2 regions of the Streptomyces sp. NPDC093795 genome follow, and region 1 is predicted to be linked to the other one. Evidence: predicted binding sites of a transcription regulator. Region 1 holds the regulator's gene; the other holds the start of a gene.
The links. The regulator HrcA, encoded in region 1, represses chaperone genes, less so after heat shock. The targets are predictions, from matches to a motif close to TTNGCACTCNGNNNNNCNGAGTGCNAA.
Positions count from the first base shown of each region.

Region 1 (9,969 bases):
GCGATCATGGAGCTGTGCCAGACCCGCCGCGGCACGCTGATCGGCATGGACTACCTCTCCGAGGACCGGGTCGAGATCCGCTACACCCTGCCCCTCGCGGAGATCGTCTTCGACTTCTTCGACCAGCTCAAGTCCAAGACGCGCGGTTACGCCTCCCTGGACTACGAGCCCACCGGCGAGCAGGCCTCCAGCCTGGTCAAGGTCGACATCCTGCTGCACGGCGACAAGGTCGACGCGTTCTCCGCCGTCACCCACAAGGACGCCGCGTACGCCTACGGTGTGCGGCTCGTCGCGAAGCTGCGCGAGCTCATCCCGCGGCAGGCCTTCGAGGTGCCGATCCAGGCCGCGATCGGCTCCCGGGTCATCGCCCGCGAGACCATCCGCGCCATCCGCAAGGACGTCCTCGCCAAGTGCTACGGCGGTGACATCTCCCGTAAGCGGAAGCTGCTGGAGAAGCAGAAGGAAGGCAAGAAGCGCATGAAGATGGTCGGTTCGGTGGAGGTGCCGCAGGAGGCCTTCATCGCCGTCCTGTCGAGCGACGAGTCCTCCGGCAAGAAGAAGTAGGGAAGAAGCAGGCGGGCCGGAGTAGCTGCCCTGTGCAATGAAACGGGTCCACGCGTCACGCGCGCGTGGGCCCGTTCGTTATTGAAGCGACGTGAAGCGACGCCCTGTAGCCCCTTACGCGCCGGACCTCGGCGCTTTACTCTGATCCCGGCTCGAAGGTTACTCGCCAGTTAGTTACGAACCACCAGCAGGCACCGCCGCCGCCCGGAGGACGTCGTGAGCGACACACAGACCCAGATCGAGAACCGGCCGCCCTCCGTGGCGACCCTCTTCCTTGACCGCGTCGAGCGGACCCCGGACGCGGAGGCCTACCGCTACCCGGTCCCCGCCGCCTCCGGCGCCGGCCCGGACGACTGGAAGTCGCTCAGCTGGGGCCAGGCCGCCGAGCGCGTCTACGCGATCGCCGCCGGCCTCGTCGACCTCGGCGTGCAGTCCGAGGAGCGGGTCGCCCTCGCCTCCTCCACCCGCGTCGAGTGGGTCCTCGCCGACCTCGGCGTGATGTGCGCCGGCGCCGCGACCACCACGGTCTACCCGCAGACCAACGCCGAGGAGTCGGCGTTCATCCTCTCCGACTCCGAGTCGAAGGTCCTCATCGCCGAGGACGCGGCCCAGCTCGCCAAGGCCGTGGAGCGCCGCGCCGACCTGCCGAACCTCCACCACGTGGTCGTCATCGACGCCACGGGAGTGGAGAGCGACGGCGAGTGGGTCCTCTCCCTCGCCGAGCTCGAGGCGCGCGGCCGGGCCTACCTGGAGAAGCACCCCGAGGCCGTCAAGGAGCGGGTCGCGGCGATCACCCCCACCCAGCTCGCGACCCTCATCTACACCTCCGGCACCACGGGCCGCCCCAAGGGCGTCCGCCTCCCGCACGACAACTGGTCGTACATGGCCAAGGCCATCGCCGCCACCGGCCTCGTCACCCAGGACGACGTCCAGTACCTGTGGCTGCCCCTCGCGCACGTCTTCGGCAAGGTCCTCACCTCCGGCCAGATCGAGGTCGGACACGTCACCGCCCTCGACGGCCGCGTCGACAAGATCATCGAGAACCTGCCGGTGGTCCAGCCGACCTACATGGCCGCAGTGCCCCGCATCTTCGAGAAGGTCTACAACGGCGTCGCCGCCAAGGCCCGCGCCGCCGGCGGAGCCAAGTACAAGATCTTCCAGTGGGCGGCCGGCGTCGCCCGCGAGTACGCCAAGGCCAGCCAGGACAACTTCCGTCGCACGGGCACCGCCTCCGTGCCCTTCGGCCTCACCGCCAAGCACAAGGTCGCCGACGCGCTCGTCTACAGCAAGATCCGCGAAGCCTTCGGCGGCAACCTGCGCGCCTGCGTCTCGGGCTCCGCCGCGCTCGCCCCCGAGATCGGCTACTTCTTCGCCGGCGCCGGCATCCACATCCTGGAGGGCTACGGCCTCACGGAGACCTCCGCCGCCTCCTTCGTCAACCCGGGCGAGGCCTACCGCACCGGCACCGTCGGCAAGCCGCTCCCCGGCACCGAGGTCCGGATCGCCGACGACGGCGAGATCCTGCTGCGCGGCCCCGGCATCATGGAGGGCTACCACGGCCTGCCCGAGAAGACGGTCGAGGTCCTGGAGTCCGACGGCTGGTTCCACACCGGTGACATCGGCGAGCTGTCCGCCGACGGCTACCTCCGGATCACCGACCGCAAGAAGGACCTGATCAAGACGTCCGGCGGCAAGTACATCGCGCCGGCCGAGGTCGAGGGCCAGTTCAAGGCCGTCTGCCCGTTCGTCTCCAACATCCTGGTCCACGGCGCCGACCGGAACTTCTGCACCGCCCTGATCGCCCTCGACGAGCCCGCCCTCATCGGCTGGGCCGCCGAGCACGACCTCGCGGGCAAGTCGTACGCCGAGGTCGTCGCCGCCCCGCAGACCGTGGCGATGATCCAGGGCTACGTCGACCGCCTCAACGAAGGCCTCCAGCGCTGGCAGACGATCAAGAAGTTCCGGCTGCTGCCCCGGGACCTCGACATCGAGCACGGCGAGCTGACGCCGTCGCTGAAGCTGAAGCGACCGGTGGTGGAGCGCGAGTACAAGCACCTCATCGAGGAGATGTACTCGGGGTCGCGGGAGTCCTGACCCCCGACCCTGTGGAGAGGTTGTCCACAGGCCGGACGCGTACCTCGGGCAGTACGGGACAATGGGGCTCATGCCTTCCGTACTGCCCGATGGTGAATCCGTGCCCGAGACCGGGGCGCTGCCCGCGCACGCCCTGGAAGGGGCGGCCGAGCGGCCCCTCGGGTTCTATCTGCACGTGCCGTACTGCGCCACGCGCTGCGGCTACTGCGACTTCAACACCTACACGGCCAGTGAGCTGCGGGGGACCGGGGGCGTGCTCGCCTCCCGGGACAACTACGCCGAGCAGGTCGCCGAGGAGATCCGGCTCGCCCGGAAGGTGCTCGGGGACGACCCCCGGCCCGTGCGGACCGTCTTCGTCGGCGGGGGTACGCCGACGCTGCTCGCCGCCGGTGATCTCGTACGGATGCTGGCGGCCGTACGCGACGAGTTCGGGCTCGCGGACGACGCCGAGGTGACGACCGAGGCGAATCCGGAGTCCGTGAACCCGGCGTACCTGGAGGAGCTGCGGGCCGGGGGCTTCAACCGGATCTCCTTCGGCATGCAGAGCGCCAAGCAGCACGTCCTCAAGATCCTCGACCGCACGCACACGCCCGGGCGCCCCGAGGCGTGCGTCGCCGAGGCGCGGGCCGCCGGGTTCGAGCACGTGAACCTGGACCTGATCTACGGGACGCCCGGGGAGTCCGACGACGACTGGCGGGCCTCGCTCGACGCGGTGATCGGCGCCGGGCCGGACCACGTCAGCGCGTACGCCCTGATCGTCGAGGAGGGGACGCAGCTCGCCCGCCGGATCCGGCGCGGCGAGGTGCCGATGACCGACGACGACGTGCACGCCGACCGGTACCTGATCGCGGACTCCGTGCTCGCCGAGGCCGGGTTCGACTGGTACGAGGTGTCCAACTGGGCCACCTCGGAGGCCGGGCGCTGCCTCCACAACGAGCTGTACTGGCGCGGGGCGGACTGGTGGGGGGCCGGTCCCGGGGCGCACAGCCATGTGGGGGGCGTGCGGTGGTGGAACGTGAAGCATCCCGGTGCGTATGCGGCGGCGCTTGCCGGGGGGCGGTCGCCGGGGGCGGGGCGGGAGCTGTTGTCGGACGAGGATCGGCGGGTGGAGCGGGTGCTGCTGGAGTTGCGGCTTCGGGAGGGTGTCGAGTTGTCGCTGCTGCGGCCGGCTGGGCTTGCTGCGGCTGAGCGGGCGCTGGCGGACGAGCTGCTGGAGGCTGAGCCGTACGCTCGCGGGCGGGCCGTGCTGACGCTGCGGGGGCGGTTGCTCGCCGATGCGGTGGTGCGGGATCTGGTGGACTGAGGTTCGGGCGCGGGGGGCGAGGCGCCGCTCAGGGCGCCGTTCCGTTGTGCCCACCCGTTCCGCCCCAGCGGAACGATTGCCCACAACGGGGTGGGTGGGCGCGGGGCGGTTGCTCACAACGGGGTGGGTGGGGGCAAAGGCGGGGCGGTTGCCCGCAACGGGGTGGGTGGGTGCAAGGTGGGGCGGTTGCCCGCAACGGGGTGGGTGGGTGCAAGGTGGGGCGATGCCCACCGCGGGGCCTACGGGGCTGTTACGAAGTCGATCAGTTCTTCTACTCGGCCCAGGAGTTGCGGTTCCAGGTCCTTGTAGGTCGTGACTCTCGACAGGATGTGCTGCCAGGCCGCCCCCGTGTTCTCCGGCCAGCCCAGGGCGTGGCACACGCCCGTCTTCCAGTCCTGGCCCCTCGGGACCCGTGGCCAGGCCGGGATGCCCAGGGACGACGGCTTCACCGCTTCCCAGACGTCGATGTACGGGTGGCCCACGACCAGCACGTCGGGCGAGGTCACCTGGGCGGCGATCCTCGACTCCTTCGAGCCCGGGACCAGGTGGTCCACCAGGACCCCCAGACGCGCGTCCGGCGCCGGGGCGAACTCCGCCACGATCGCCGGCAGGTCGTCGACACCCTCCAGATACTCCACGACGACCCCCTCGATCCGCAGGTCGTCGCCCCAGACCCGCTCCACGAGCTCGGCGTCGTGGCGGCCCTCCACGTAGATCCGGCCCGCTCGCGCCACCCGCGCGCGTGCGCCCGGGACCGCCACCGAGCCCGACGCCGTGCGGGTCGGGCGGGCGGGGGCCGCGGACGGGCGGACCAGGGTCACCACCCGGCCCTCCAGGAGGAAGCCGCGCGGGTCCAGCGGGAACACCCGGTGCTTGCCGAAGCGGTCCTCCAGGGTCACCGTGCCCGCCTCGCAGCGGATCACCGCCCCGCAGAAACCCGTCGTGACCTCCTCGACGACCAGATCACGGTCGGCCGGGACCTCCGGGACGGGTGCCGAGCGCTTCCAGGCGGGCGTGAGATCGGGGTCGTAGCTGCGCATTCGGGCGACGTTATGCGACGGAGAAGCGCGTTGCCAGTTCCTCCCGTTGGAGTCGTACGAACGTGGCGTCCACCACCGCCCCGTGCCCCGGTACGTACACCGCGTCCTCGCCGCCGAGCCGCAGCAGCCGGTCCAGGGCGTCCGGCCAGCGGGAGGGGATCGCGTCCGGGCCCGCCTGCGGCTCGCCCGACTCCTCGACCAGGTCGCCGCAGAAGACCACCTCAGGACCGCCCGGCACCAGGAGCACCAGGTCGTGGCCCGTGTGGCCGGGGCCGACGTTCGCCAGGAGGACCTGCCGGCCGCCCAGATCGAGCGTCCACTCGCCGGAGACCACGTGCCGCGGCGCCACCAGGACGTCCGCGGCCTCCGCGGCCGCTGCCGCGTCGAGCCCGTGCCGTACCGCGTCCCCGCGCAGCTCCTCCCGAGCCCGCGCCCCGCCGAGCAGCGCGTCCGAGCCGACCGCGCCGAAGACCTCCGCGCCCGCGAAGGCCGCCGTGCCCAGCACATGGTCGAAATGAGGGTGGCTCAGTGCGATGTGCGTCACTCTCCGGCCGCCCGTCAGCCCCGCGATCTGAGTCCGCAGCTCGGCGCCCTCCGCGAGCGAGGAGCCCGTGTCGTACAGCAGCACCGCCCGTTCGCCCAGTACCAGTCCGACCGTGGCGTCCCAGCCGGGCAGCCGTCGCCGGCCCACCCCGTCCGCGAGCCGCTCCCATCCGTACGCTTCCCAATCCACGTCCATACAGCGACGCTAGCCGGTGGGGGCGCCGCCTCCTTGCCAGGAGCGTCGTCGGCCGCCGTACACTGGCCGGGGGATCGCTGGCACTCGGGCAGGGTGAGTGCCAAAAGCGGAGCAACCGGAACGACGTCGACAGCTGGAGGTGCGCACGATGCTCAGCGAACGCAGACTCGAGGTCCTGCGCGCCATCGTCCAGGACTACGTCGGGACGGAGGAGCCCGTCGGCTCCAAGGCGCTCACCGAGCGCCACAAGCTCGGCGTCTCGCCCGCCACCGTGCGCAACGACATGGCCGTGCTCGAGGAGGAGGGCTTCATCGCCCAGCCTCACACCAGCGCCGGCCGCATCCCGACCGACAAGGGCTACCGGCTCTTCGTCGACCGGCTCGCCGGCGTCAAGCCGCTGTCGACGCCCGAGCGCCGGGCCATCCACAACTTCCTCGACGGCGCGGTGGACCTGGACGACGTCGTCGGCCGCACGGTGCGGCTGCTCGCGCAGCTGACCCGCCAGGTCGCCGTCGTCCAGTACCCCTCGCTGACCCGTTCGACCGTCCGGCACGTGGAGCTGCTCGCGCTGGCTCCCGCCCGCCTGATGCTGGTGCTCATCACCGACACCGGCCGCGTCGAGCAGCGGGTCATCGACTGCCCCGCGCCCTTCGGCGAGACCTCCCTCGCCGATCTGCGGGCCCGGCTCAACAGCCGGGTCGTCGGCCGGCGGTTCGCCGACGTGCCGCAGCTGGTGCAGGACCTCCCCGAGTCCTTCGAGGAGACCGAGGACCGCGCCACGGTCACCACCGTGCTCGCGACCCTCCTCGAATCCCTGGTCGAGGAGCACGAGGAGCGGCTGATGATCGGCGGCACCGCCAATCTCACCCGCTTCGGCCCCGACTTCCCCCTGATGATCAGGCCTGTCCTTGAAGCCCTGGAGGAGCAGGTCGTCCTCCTCAAGCTGCTCGGCGAGGCCAAGGAATCGGGCATGACCGTACGCATCGGGCACGAGAACGCCCACGAGGGGCTGAGCTCCACGTCCGTCGTCTCGGTCGGCTACGGTTCGGGCGGCGAGGCAGTCGCCAAACTCGGCGTGGTCGGACCGACCCGCATGGACTACCCCGGAACGATGGGAGCGGTACGCGCAGTGGCACGTTACGTCGGACAGATCCTGGCGGAGTCGTAAGTGGCCACGGACTACTACGCCGTACTCGGCGTGCGCCGCGACGCTTCCCAGGACGAGATCAAGAAGGCATTCCGGAGGCTCGCCCGCGAGCTGCACCCGGACGTCAATCCCGATCCGAAGACGCAGGAACGCTTCAAGGAGATCAACGCCGCCTACGAGGTCCTCTCGGACCCGCAGAAGAAGCAGGTCTACGACCTGGGCGGCGACCCGCTCTCGGCCTCCGGCGGAGGCGGCGCGGGCGGATTCGGGGCCGGTGGCTTCGGCAACTTCTCCGACATCATGGACGCCTTCTTCGGCACGGCCTCGCAGCGCGGCCCGCGCTCGCGGACCCGCCGTGGCCAGGACGCCATGATCCGGCTGGAGATCGACCTCAACGAGGCGGCCTTCGGCACGACCAAGGACATCCAGGTCGACACGGCGGTCGTCTGTACGACCTGCTCGGGCGAGGGTGCCGCGCCCGGCACCTCCGCGCAGACCTGTGACATGTGCCGCGGCCGTGGCGAGGTCTCCCAGGTCACCCGGTCGTTCCTCGGCCAGGTCATGACCTCCCGCCCCTGCCCGCAGTGTCAGGGCTTCGGCACGGTCGTCCCGACGCCGTGCCCGGAGTGCGCCGGCGACGGGCGCGTGCGCTCGCGCCGGACGCTGACGGTCAAGATCCCGGCCGGTGTCGACAACGGCACCCGGATCCAGCTCGCGGGCGAGGGCGAGGTCGGCCCCGGCGGCGGCCCCGCCGGCGATCTGTACGTCGAGATCCACGAGACCCCGCACGACACCTTCCAACGGCGCGGCGACGACCTGCACTGCACGGTCACCCTCCCGATGACGGCGGCCGCGCTCGGTACCAAGGTGCAGCTGCAGACCCTCGACGGACTCGAGGAGATCGATGTCCGTCCGGGCACCCAGTCCGGCCAGTCGATCCCGCTGCACGGCCGTGGCATCACCCACCTGCGCGGCAACGGCCGGGGCGACCTGATCGTGCACGTCGAGGTGCAGACCCCCGGCAAGCTCGACGCCGAGCAGGAACGGCTCCTGCGCGAACTGGCCAAGCTGCGCGGCGAGGAACGGCCCACCGGCCAGTTCCAGCCGGGGCAGCAGGGTCTGTTCTCGCGCTTGAAGGATGCGTTCAACGGGCGGACCTGATCCGACCCGGAAACGGAGAGTAGGGGGCGGGGCGGCGTCGAGCCGTCCCGCCCTTTCCGTACCTGACGTACGAATCTTCCGTACCTGACGTACGAATTCGGCGCGGCAGCAGGGGCATGGCACGATGCCCATATGTCCACCACCGCACTGAACGATCTCTCTCGGCATCCGATCGTGCAGGCCCCCATGGCGGGTGGCGCCTCCTGTCCCGAGCTGGTCGGAGCCGTCTGCGAGGCCGGGGCGCTCGGCTTCCTGGCCGGCGGGTACAAGACGGCCGGAGGGCTGTACCAGGAGATCAAGCAGGTACGCGGGCTCACCGCACGCCCCTTCGGCGTCAACCTCTTCCTGCCCCGGAGCGGACCGTCCGCCGACCCCGCCGCCGTCGAGGTCTACCGTCACCAGCTCGCCGGCGAGGCCACCTGGTACGACACCCCGCTCGGCGAGGCCGACGACTGCCGCGACGACGGCTACGACGCCAAACTGGCCATCCTCCTGGAGGACCCGGTCCGCGTCGTCTCCTTCACCTTCGGCTGCCCCGCGCCCGAGACGCTCGCCGCCTTCGCCCGCGCCGGTACGTTCACGATCGTCACCGTCACCTCCGCCGACGAGGCCCACGCCGCCCAGCGGGCCGGCGCCGACGCCGTCTGCGTCCAGGGCGCCGAGGCCGGCGGGCACCAGGGCACGTACCGCGACGACCCGGCCGACGAGGGCGCCCAGGGCACCGGCCTGCTCGCCCTCCTCACCCGGATCCGCGAGAGCGTCGCCCTGCCGATCGTCGCCACCGGCGGGATCATGCGCGGCGCCCAGATCGCCGCCGTCCTCGCCGCGGGAGCCGACGCCGCCCAGCTCGGCACCGCCTTCCTCTGCTGCCCCGAGTCCGGCGCCCACCCGCTGCACAAGCGGGCCCTGACCGACCCGCTGTTCACCCGCACCGCCTTCACCCGGGCCTTCACCGGGCGCCCGGCCCGCGGCCTCGTCAACCGCTTCATGCGCGAACACGGGCCGTACGCCCCCTCCGCCTACCCGGAGATCCACCACCTCACCGCCCCGATCCGCAAGGCCGCCGCCACCGCGGGCGACGCCCAGGGCATGGCCCTGTGGGCCGGCCAGGGCCACCGGCTCGCCCGCGAACTCCCCGCCGGGCAGCTGGTCGAGGTGCTGGCCGCCGAACTCGACACCGCCCTCTCCGACCTCTCCGGGTCCGCCCACAGGAGCGCCTCATGACCGCACCCGTCTTCGTCGTCGACACCGTGCCCGGTACCGGCACCTTCGTCCTCGAAGGGTCCGAGGGGCGGCACGCCGTCTCCGTGAAGCGGCTCCAGGGCGGGGAGGACGTCGTCCTCACCGACGGCCGGGGCCGCTGGGCCGACTGCGTGGTGCTCACGGCCGAGGGCAAGGACCGGCTGACCGTCCAGGTGTCCACCGACCACGAGGACCCCGAGGAGCAGCCCCGGATCACCGTGGTCCAGGCCCTCCCCAAGGGCGACCGGGGTGAACTCGCCGTCGAGACCATGACGGAGACCGGGGTGGACGCCGTCGTGCCCTGGGCCGCCTCCCGCTGCATCACCCAGTGGAAGGGCGACCGGGGCCTCAAGGCGCTCGCCAAGTGGCGGTCCACCGCGCGCGAGGCCGGCAAGCAGTCGCGCCGCACCCGGTTCCCCGAGGTCGCCGACCTGATGTCGACCAAGCAGGTCGCCGCGCTCCTCGCGGGCGCCGACTTCGCGGCCGTCCTGCACGAGGACCGCGACCATCCGAGCGGCGCGCTCGCCACCGCCGAACTCCCCGAGAAGGGCTCGATCGTGCTGATCGTCGGCCCCGAGGGCGGGGTCTCGCCGCAGGAGCTCGCGGCGTTCGAGGAGGCCGGCGCGAAGCCGTACCGGCTGGGCCGCAGCGTGCTGCGCACATCCACGGCCGGCACGGC
Region 1 is NZ_JBIWIO010000002.1:451,824-461,792, forward strand. It holds gene lepA (translation elongation factor 4) at 1-564, shown strand, start outside; gene ACIRB7_RS07045 (AMP-dependent synthetase/ligase) at 781-2,658, shown strand; gene hemW (radical SAM family heme chaperone HemW) at 2,720-3,961, shown strand; gene ACIRB7_RS07055 (DUF3097 domain-containing protein) at 4,201-5,001, opposite strand; gene ACIRB7_RS07060 (MBL fold metallo-hydrolase) at 5,012-5,740, opposite strand; gene hrcA (heat-inducible transcriptional repressor HrcA) at 5,889-6,908, shown strand; gene dnaJ (molecular chaperone DnaJ) at 6,909-8,048, shown strand; gene ACIRB7_RS07075 (nitronate monooxygenase) at 8,181-9,272, shown strand; gene ACIRB7_RS07080 (16S rRNA (uracil(1498)-N(3))-methyltransferase) at 9,269-9,969, shown strand, end outside.

Region 2 (9,969 bases), on a different contig from region 1:
CCGTAAACGCTCAAACGTACGTATACGAGATGGCTGGTTCCGGACACGCTCAGTTGCCGCAGGTCAGTCGCCTGTCCGTCGCCTGTCGGTCGCCTGTCAGTCGCGCCGGCCGCGCATCGCCGCCTTCGCCACCAGGCCCGTCGCCGCGAGCGCGAGGGCGAGCGCGCCCAGCAGCCACAGCCGCTCGCCGTTGCCGCCGGTCTCGGCCATCGAGCCGCTGTTCCCTTGGGGGCCGGGGGCGGGCGGGGCCGGGGGAGCGGGGAACGCCAGGGATGCGGGGGTCGGGTCCACCGGGGTCGGCGTCGGGGTGGGGGTCCGGGTCGGGGTCGGGGTCGGAGTGGGGGGCCGGGTCGGTGCCGGGGTCCGGGTCGGTGTGGGTGTCGGCTTCGGTTTGTCGGGGCTCGCCGCCTTCGTGGGCTCCGGATCCGGCAGCGGTACGGAGAAGGCGAGGGCCGAGGGCACGTAGGTGTCGCCGCTCGGGGAGAAGGTCAGGTCGGCCGAGGTCGCGCCGGCCGGGACGGCGCCGTCCGGGACGTCGAAGGCCTGGACGAAGCCGTCGGTGTCGCGGGTGCGGCTCTCGGTGACCCTCTTGCCGTTGACGAGGAACGACGCGCCCGGGGCGTTCCGGTCGCCCCCGTACGCGTTCACGCTCGCCCGTACCGTGCCCGGCCCCCGGTGGAAGCCGCCGACGGTGACCGTGGTCGCGGGGGAGGTCGAGCGCTGGAGGACGTGGCCGCCATGCACCTGGACGTTCCGCCGCTCGGGCGCGCGGACCGGGTCCGGGCCCGGGAACCGGTGGACGACCGTCAGGGACCAGCCCGCCACGCAGCCCTTGCCGTTCGCCGCCCAGATGTTGCCGACCGCGATCCGCGCGTCCGTCCCCTTGAGGCCCTTGAAGGCGGCGGTCACGTCGGACTCGCCCGTGTAGTAGTGCGGTCCTCCGGTGGCGGGCGGGTCCGTGACCATGCTGTCGATCGAGACGGGGGTCGCGGGGCCCGCGCCGACCCTGATCACCGGGGCGGTCGTCGAGGGGTCGCCGGGCGAGGGGACGACCTCCGGGCCCGAGAGGTCGCAGCGACTGAGGGGCACACCGCCCGGGCCCTGGTACGTGCCGTCGTTGCCGCCCCAGAAGAGCCGGGCGTACGCGACCTCGGCGCCCGCCGGGATCGCGAGACGCCCGGTGCCGGAGCCGTAGCCGCCCCCCGCGCCGGCGCAGCGGGCGGCCGGGCCGGCGGGGGCGATGGGGCAGCCCATGACCGTGTCGCCGATCGTGGTGAAGTCGCCGTACAGGGACTCGTCGTACCGCTTGCCGAAGGGCTCGACCACGTCCGCCGCGGCCGGTCCCGCCGTGGTGAGCGCGAGCGAGCCCGAGCCCGCCATCAGCACGACGGCCGCGAGCACCTTGCCCAGGTGATGTTGTCTGAAGCGCATAAAAGGGCAATGTAGGCAAAACACATCATCATGGGGCGTTACGCCACGCGGCGGCGCGCGTACTCCACGATCTCGGCCATCGGCGGCCGCTCCTCCGTGTCCACGGCGTACGTCCGCGGGGTGAACCCCGACTCGCCCCGCTCGAACTGGGTCAGCAGCGGCCGCACCAGATGCCCCCGCGACAGCCGCAGCTGCGCCGTCCGGTAGATCGCCGCCGCCATCCGGCCGAGCGCCTGCCCGTCCTGGTGCCGGTGCTTGCGCACCCCCACGTCCACCTGCGCGAGCGCGTCGAGGCCCACCGTGTGCAGGGCGTCGACGAGCAGCCCCAGCTCCACTCCGTAACCGACGGGGAAGGGCAGCCGTTCGAGCAGCGAGCGGCGCGCCGCGTACTCGCCGCCGAGCGGCTGCACGAAGCCGGCCAGCTGCGGCCAGTGCAGGTTGAGCAGCGGGCGCGCCACCAGCTCCGTGACGCGGCCTCCCTGACCAGGGGCGTCGCCGAGGGGTCGGTCGTACATCGCCTTCACGAAGTCCACGTCCGGGTCCGTGAGCAGCGGGCCCACGATCCCCGTCACGAAGTCCGCGGAGAAGTCCCGCAGATCCGCGTCCACGAAGCAGACGACGTCCCCGCTCGTCACCATCAGTGAGCGCCACAGGACCTCGCCCTTGCCCGGCACCGCCGGGATCCGGGGGAGGATCGCGTCCCGCGCGACCACCCGCGCCCCGGCCGCGGCCGCCACCTCCGCCGTACGGTCCGTGGAGCCCGAGTCGATCACCACCAGCTCGTCGACGAGCGGCACCGACTCGCTCATCAGCTCGCGCCGGATGACGGAGACGATGTCCCCGACCGTCGCCTCCTCGTTGAGCGCGGGCAGCACCACGCTGACCCTCGTCCCCCGCTTGGCGGCGAGAACCCGCTCAAGCGGACGGTCGGCCACGGACCAGGACCGCCGGTCCAGCCAGCGCTCCACCTCTTCCAGCACGTGATCTCCATCTCGCGGTTCGGACGACCATCTCAACCGTCCATGCCTTCGGTTACAGTCTTGAACAACGCGGATGCCCGATGCATGTCGGGGTGCCGCCCGCGTTACACAACCGAATACCGCTCATCCAGAGGGGCAGAGGGAAACGGCCCGTTGAAGCCCCGGCAACCCTCCAGTCGGTTACTTGTCCTCCAGGCGAGGTCCCCGACTAGGGAAGGTGCCAAATCCGTCTCATGGCGAAAAATTCGTCATGGGAAAGATGAGGAGAAAGGGCCTCCCCTCCATGGCTGTACAGACCGCCACCCCCGCGACCTCCGCGAACACCGCGAGCACCGTCGACCTCGGTCCCGCGTCCGGGCTTTCCTGTCGCGAATGCGGTGAAGTCTTCGCACTCGGTCCGATCTTCGCCTGCGAGCTCTGTTTCGGACCTCTCGAAGTCGCGTACGAGCTCCCCACCGGCGACCCCGAGGCGCTGCGCAAGCAGATCGAGGCCGGCCCCGCCAACATCTGGCGCTACGCCCCTCTGCTGCCCGTCCCCGCCGACGTCGCCGACAAGCCGAACCTGAACCCGGGCTGGACCAAGCTCGTCCAGGCCGACAACCTCGCCCGCGAGATCGGCGTCGCCCCCGGCAAGCTCTTCGTCAAGGACGACTCCGGCAACCCGACCCACTCCTTCAAGGACCGGGTCGTCGCCCAGGCCATCGAGGCCGCCCGCGCCTTCGGCTTCACCACCCTCTCCTGCTCCTCCACCGGCAACCTGGCCGGCGCCGTCGGCGCCGCCGCCGCCCGCGCCGGCTTCCGCTCCTGCGTGTTCATCCCGCACGACCTGGAGCAGGGCAAGGTCGTCATGGCCGGTGTCTACGGCGGTGACCTCGTCGCCATCGAGGGCAACTACGACGACGTCAACCGCTTCTGCTCGGAGCTCATCGGCGACCCGCTCGGCGAGGGCTGGGGCTTCGTGAACGTCAACCTCCGCCCGTACTACGGCGAGGGCTCCAAGACGCTCGCGTACGAGATCTGCGAGCAGCTCGGCTGGGTCATCCCCGACCAGCTCGTCATCCCGATCGCCTCCGGCTCCCAGCTCACCAAGATCGACAAGGGGCTCCAGGAGCTCATCAAGCTGGGCCTCGTCGAGGACAAGCCGTACAAGATCTTCGGCGCCCAGGCCGAGGGCTGCTCCCCGGTCTCCGTCGCCTTCAAGGCCGGCCACGACGTCGTCCGCCCGCAGAAGCCGAACACGATCGCCAAGTCGCTCGCCATCGGCAACCCGGCCGACGGCCCGTACGTCCTCGACATCGCCCGCCGCACCGGCGGCGCCGTGGAGGACGTGAACGACGAGCAGGTCGTCGACGCGATCAAGCTGCTCGCGCAGACCGAGGGCATCTTCGCCGAGACCGCGGGCGGCGTGACCGTCGGCGTCGCGAAGAAGCTCGTCGAGAACGGGCTGATCGACCCGAACCTCACCACCGTCGTCCTCAACACCGGCGACGGACTCAAGACCCTGGACGCGGTGGCCGACACCTCTCAGGCGACCGTCACCATCCGCCCGAGCCTGGACGCGTTCCGCGACGCCGGCCTGGCGCTCTGAGCCGGCCCGCTTTCCTGGCCCACTGAAAGGTTACGAAGACACATGGCCGTGAACGTCCGCATCCCCACCATCCTCCGCACGTACACGGGTGGGCAGTCCGAGGTCCAGGCCGAGGGCGCGACCCTCGCCGAGGTCATCGCGGACCTGGAGAAGAACCACACGGGCATCGCCGCCCGCGTCCTGGACGACCAGGGCAAGCTGCGCCGCTTCGTCAACGTGTACGTCAACGACGACGACGTGCGCTTCGAGCAGGGCCTGGAGACGGCGACGCCGGCGGGCGCGGGCGTCTCGATCATCCCGGCGGTCGCCGGCGGCTGCTGAGCGCCGGGGCCGCTGAGTCCTCTCGGCTGTCCCGTCTTTCTCGAAGATCTCGAATTGCCCCTTCCGCGCCATAAAGCGGAGGGGGCAATTCTGCATGGTTGAGCGGGGTAGAGTTGGGGAAGTCCCCTCCGCTGCTCATGCCGGACGCATATGAGAATGCGTCCCCGCGCGACAAGAAGCAGCCAAAGTGTGTGCGCCTTGTGTACCTTCTGCGTACTTTGCCGGGCCCGACTTGCCCTGGAATTAAAGGGATTCTCCCCGATTCACCTTTCCGTGACGCCCAGAAATCTCGCTCGATTGACCTGTTGCAGAGGGCAGTTGGGCAGATACATTCAGCCGCGGTCGACGCGTTCCGGCGCAGGGTCTGACCCGGGACCCGCGAAGTGCGGGCCCCGCGCAAGGGCCAGTAATAGGGGAGTTAGGCATGGCTCAGGGCACCGTCAAGTGGTTCAACGCGGAGAAGGGCTACGGCTTCATCGCGGTCGACGGTGGTGCGGATGTTTTCGTCCACTACAGCGCGATCCAGATGGATGGTTACCGCAGCCTCGAAGAGGGACAGCGAGTCGAGTTCGAGATCTCGCAGGGCCAGAAGGGTCCGCAGGCGGACATGGTCAAGCTCGCCGTCTGAGCGCGGCGCGATCGGCCACCGACGCAACGCCGTCGAGGGGCCCGCATCCCTGAGGGGATACGGGCCCCTCGTGCGTTCCCGGGGGCGTCGACCCTTCTCGAAAACCGAGAGTCGCTTGCACTCGCATGGGTCGAGTGCTAATCATTGGCGTTAGCACTCGGCACGTGAGAGTGCTACGAGGATCGGGCACGACGAGGTCGCCGGCCGGGTGGGGCAAGGAACCACACGGAGCTCCGGAGGCCGTCCGTCGCGGGCGTCGGCGCGGTCCTGGAGCGTTATCCACCCCATGTCCGGGAGGACCACTTCACATGGCCAAGATCATCGCGTTCGACGAGGAGGCCCGGCGCGGTCTCGAGCGCGGCATGAACCAGCTCGCTGACGCCGTCAAGGTCACCCTCGGCCCCAAGGGTCGCAACGTCGTCCTCGAGAAGAAGTGGGGCGCCCCCACGATCACCAACGATGGTGTCTCCATCGCCAAGGAGATCGAGCTCGAGGACCCGTACGAGAAGATCGGCGCCGAGCTGGTCAAGGAAGTCGCCAAGAAGACGGACGACGTCGCCGGCGACGGTACGACCACCGCCACCGTTCTCGCCCAGGCGCTCGTCCGCGAGGGCCTCCGCAACGTCGCCGCCGGTGCCAACCCCATGGCCCTCAAGCGCGGCATCGAGAAGGCCGTCGAGGCCGTCTCCGGCGCCCTCCTCGAGCAGGCGAAGGATGTCGAGACCAAGGAGCAGATCGCTTCGACGGCCTCCATCTCCGCCGCCGACACCCAGATCGGCGAGCTCATCGCCGAGGCGATGGACAAGGTCGGCAAGGAAGGCGTCATCACCGTCGAGGAGTCGCAGACCTTCGGGCTCGAGCTCGAGCTCACCGAGGGCATGCGCTTCGACAAGGGCTACATCTCGGCGTACTTCGCCACCGACATGGAGCGCATGGAGTCGTCCCTCGACGACCCGTACCTCCTGATCGTCAACTCCAAGATCTCCTCCGTGAAGGACCTGCTCCCGCTCCTGGAGAAGGTCATGCAGTCGGGCAAGCCGCTGCTGATCATCGCCGAGGACGTCGAGGGCGAGGCCCTGTCGACCCTGGTCGTCAACAAGATCCGCGGCACCTTCAAGTCCGTCGCGGTCAAGGCCCCGGGCTTCGGCGACCGTCGTAAGGCCATGCTGAACGACATCGCCATCCTCACCGGCGGCACGGTCATCTCCGAGGAGGTCGGCCTGAAGCTGGAGAACGCGGGCCTCGACCTGCTGGGCCGCGCCCGCAAGGTCGTCATCACCAAGGACGAGACCACCATCGTCGACGGTGCCGGTGACAGCGAGCAGGTCGCCGGTCGCGTGAACCAGATCCGCGCCGAGATCGAGAACAGCGACTCGGACTACGACCGTGAGAAGCTCCAGGAGCGCCTCGCGAAGCTGGCCGGCGGCGTGGCCGTCATCAAGGCCGGTGCCGCGACCGAGGTCGAGCTCAAGGAGCGCAAGCACCGCATCGAGGACGCCGTTCGCAACGCGAAGGCGGCCGTCGAGGAGGGCATCGTCGCCGGCGGCGGCGTGGCCCTGCTCCAGGCCTCCTCGGTCTTCGAGAAGCTCGAGGCCGACCTCACGGGTGACGAGGCCACGGGCGCGAACATCGTGAAGCTGGCCCTCGAGGCCCCGCTGAAGCAGATCGCGGTCAACGCCGGCCTCGAGGGCGGCGTCGTGGCGGAGAAGGTCCGCAACCTGCCCGTCGGTCACGGCCTGAACGCCGCGACCAACGAGTACGTCGACCTCATCGCCGAGGGCATCATCGACCCGGCGAAGGTCACGCGCTCCGCGCTGCAGAACGCCGCGTCGATCGCCGCGCTGTTCCTCACCACCGAGGCCGTCATCGCCGACAAGCCGGAGAAGTCGTCCGCGCCGGCCGGCGGCGGCATGCCGGGCGGTGACATGGACTTCTGATCCTTCGGGATCGGTGGTTCATCGCTGAACGCGAAGAACAGAACGAGGGCGGTACCCCCACGGGGGTGCCGCCCTCGGGCGTTTCCCGGCAGGAAGTGCCCCGAGGGGTGGGCGGGGCGATCCTGGAATGGTCTCTTCGGGAAGGGATCGAAGCCATGGTCACCCTGCTCACCACGCCGGCCGACCGCGAGCTGGTCATCACCCGCACCTTCGACGCCCCGCCGGCGCGCCTCTGGGAGGCGTGGACGGACCCCGCGCACGTACGGGAGTGGTACGGGGTGTCCGGGCTGACCACCACGGTCGTCGACATCGACCTGCGGGTGGGCGGCGCGTGGCGCTGGGGCCAGACCGCCCCCGACGGTCAGGAGATCGTCTTCTCCGGTACGTACGAGGAGGTCGTCCCGGCGGAACGGCTCGACTACACGGAGGTCTTCGAGCAGATGCCGGACGGGGAACCGGTCCGGGTGACGCTCAGCTTCGACGCCACCCCGGACGGCGGCACGGCCCTGACCAGCACGTCCTTCTGGCCGTCGAACGAGATCAGGGACCAGGCGCTGGAGGCGGGCATGGAGGCGGGGGTGAGGGAACAGTACGACCGGCTGGCGGAGCACCTGGCGTCGATGTGACCCGGCCCCGGGTCAGCGGCGGCGGAAGAGGGCCGTCCAGAGGAAGGATTCGCCGAAGGAGGGGGAGTCGGCGGGTTCGGCGCGCATGCGGCGGAGGGCGACCTCCGCGAGGCCCGGCTCGCCCGGGCCGGTGAAGATCGCGCGCAGCTCGGCGTCGGTGTAGGCGAGTCCGCCGTCCAGCATCCCCTGCCGGTAGAAGTCGGCGTCCGGCAGTTCGGAGCCCATGCCGCCCTGGCCGGCCGCGAACGCGGTGAGCGCGAAGTGGCCGCCGGGGGCGAGGGCGCGGTGCAGGAGCGCGAGGTGGCTGACGCGGCGGTGCGGGGGCAGGTGGTGGAAGCAGCCGGAGTCGTAGATCAGGTCGTACGGCCCGTCCGGGGCGGCGCCCTTGAAGGCGTCGCCGCACGTGAACCGGATGTTCGTGACCCCCGCGTCCCGGGCCCGTTCCTCCGCCCAGCGGATGGCGGTGGGGGAGAGGTCGACGGCGTCCACGTCGTAGCCGAGCGAGGCGAGGTACAGGCTATTGCGGCCGGGCCCGCAGCCGAGGTCGAGGGCCCTGCCGCCGGCGGTCGGGAGCAGGCCCCGCTCGACGTACGAGACGAGGTTCTCGTCGGGCTTCGCGACGAAGAACGGCACGGGCTTGTCGCGGTCGGCGTAGAACCCGTCCCACCAGTCGGCCCCGCCGCTCTCGGTCCACCGGTCGGCGGCGGGCGCGAAGAGGCCGTCGAGCAGGGTGAGGACGTCTTCGGTGGTGCGGATGGTGCGGGCGGTGTCGCTCAAGTGACCTTCCCTCCGAGTCCCTCAAGAATACGGGGAGTTGAGGTGAAAGCCCAGGTCGCGAGTCCGGGAAGGGGCCTTTCGCATCCCGCCGGGGAAAGTTTCTGGCGTCTTCGGCTCGCGTGAATGTACGATCCGGCTGCCGACAGGGGGGGTCCCGCCGGCCCCGTCCGGCGCGGTCCACAGTCCGCCCCGTGCCCTGCCCGCCGTGCCCGCCCTCCCTCGTCGTACCCGCTTTCGCACCCGTACGAGGGGACACGTACTTGTCCGTCCGAAGAGCCGTCGCGCTCGCACTGACCGCGGCCCTCGGCGCCACAGGCCTGACGGCCGCCACGACCGGACCCGCCGCCGCTACCACGTCCGGCGACGCCGTTGTCGTCAGCCCGGGCGCCCGTTTCGTGCCCCGCGCCACCATCGTCCTGAACGCCGGGGAGACCGGCTTCCTCACCGCACAGGAGGGGGACGACCGGGTCCGCTGGATCGACTACGCGACCGGCGCGACCACCGTCCTCGACCACCGCCTGCCGAAGCCGCTCGCGTACGACGTCGACCAGTACCGCTTCACCGAGTACCCGGCGGACTTCGGACACGGCTCCGACACCGTCGCCGTCCATTCCGAGAGTCCCACCCCGCACGTGACGCTCCAGCAGCGGGCGGGCGGCGGTGCGACGACCACGGTCCCGATCCCGGAGGGGCAGACGTACGTCGCGACGTACGGCGACACCGTCATCACCCGGACCGGCACCGAGAGCGCCGTGACGAGCCTGCACCTCCTGCACCCGGAGGACGGAGGGGTACGGGAACAGAAGCTGGAGGGCCTGCCCGAGGGCTGGAACCTCTCCATCAGCGAGGGTGACGCCCGATCGGTCGCCGTCCGTGGCATCAAGTGGGAGAACAGCACGATGTCCCAGGGGTGGTGGGTCGTCGACCTCGCCGCCGGGAGCATCAAGACGCTCTCCACCCATGGCGAGAGCGTCTCGTTCGACCGGGACACGGTCTTCCACATGGGTGCCCCGTCCGGCAGCGACGCCCAGGTGTACCGCCGCGACGACCTGGACGCGGCCCCGACCACCCTCGACATGCGCGACATCGCCTCCTACGACGACGTCGTCCGGCGGCTCGGCGACGACTTCGTCACCGTGACGCCGCCCAGCTCCGGCAACGACGGCGGGTACCGGGGCAACCATCTCGTCCTACGGGACGCCTCGGGGTCCTGGAAGTCACTGCTGGCCGTCGCCTCCCCCTCGGTGCACCGCACGCCCGACGGCTCGCTCCTGGTCGCCGGCGCCGAGCAGAACACCACCTACGGTGCCCTCGACTGGGGGTACTACCTCTTCTCCGAGGCCGCCGACGGCACGATCGCCCGCAAGCGCCTCGCGGACATCGAGGACATGGAGGCCAAGCCCTACGGCATCTCCCTCGGCAGCGGCATCCTCACCACGGCCGACGACTCGAACCTGTACCAGCCGGGCGGCATCATCGGCGGCTACCGGAGCACCTGGCTGAAGACCTCCGGGCGGCCCGAGGAGCTGCGCTCGACCGTCGACGGCCTGGTGCAGGGCAGGGACGACGACTGCAGCCCCACGTGGCTCGTCTACTGCGTCAGCATGTTCGCGAGCGGCGACGGCCACCACGGCCGCAAGGCGGGCACCGAGCAGGATCTGACGATGCTCTACCGGAACGG
Region 2 is NZ_JBIWIO010000001.1:871,348-881,316, reverse strand. It holds gene ACIRB7_RS04240 (hypothetical protein) at 97-1,431, opposite strand; gene ACIRB7_RS04235 (glucosyl-3-phosphoglycerate synthase) at 1,470-2,411, opposite strand; SAM riboswitch class I at 2,532-2,677, shown strand; gene thrC (threonine synthase) at 2,695-3,999, shown strand; gene ACIRB7_RS04225 (MoaD/ThiS family protein) at 4,042-4,320, shown strand; gene ACIRB7_RS04220 (cold-shock protein) at 4,745-4,948, shown strand; gene groL (chaperonin GroEL) at 5,257-6,885, shown strand; gene ACIRB7_RS04210 (SRPBCC family protein) at 7,041-7,511, shown strand; gene ACIRB7_RS04205 (class I SAM-dependent methyltransferase) at 7,524-8,288, opposite strand; gene ACIRB7_RS04200 (FG-GAP-like repeat-containing protein) at 8,549-9,969, shown strand, end outside.
Region 2: a site for HrcA is predicted at 5,099-5,125, ahead of groL (chaperonin GroEL). Genes of this name have one in related genera too.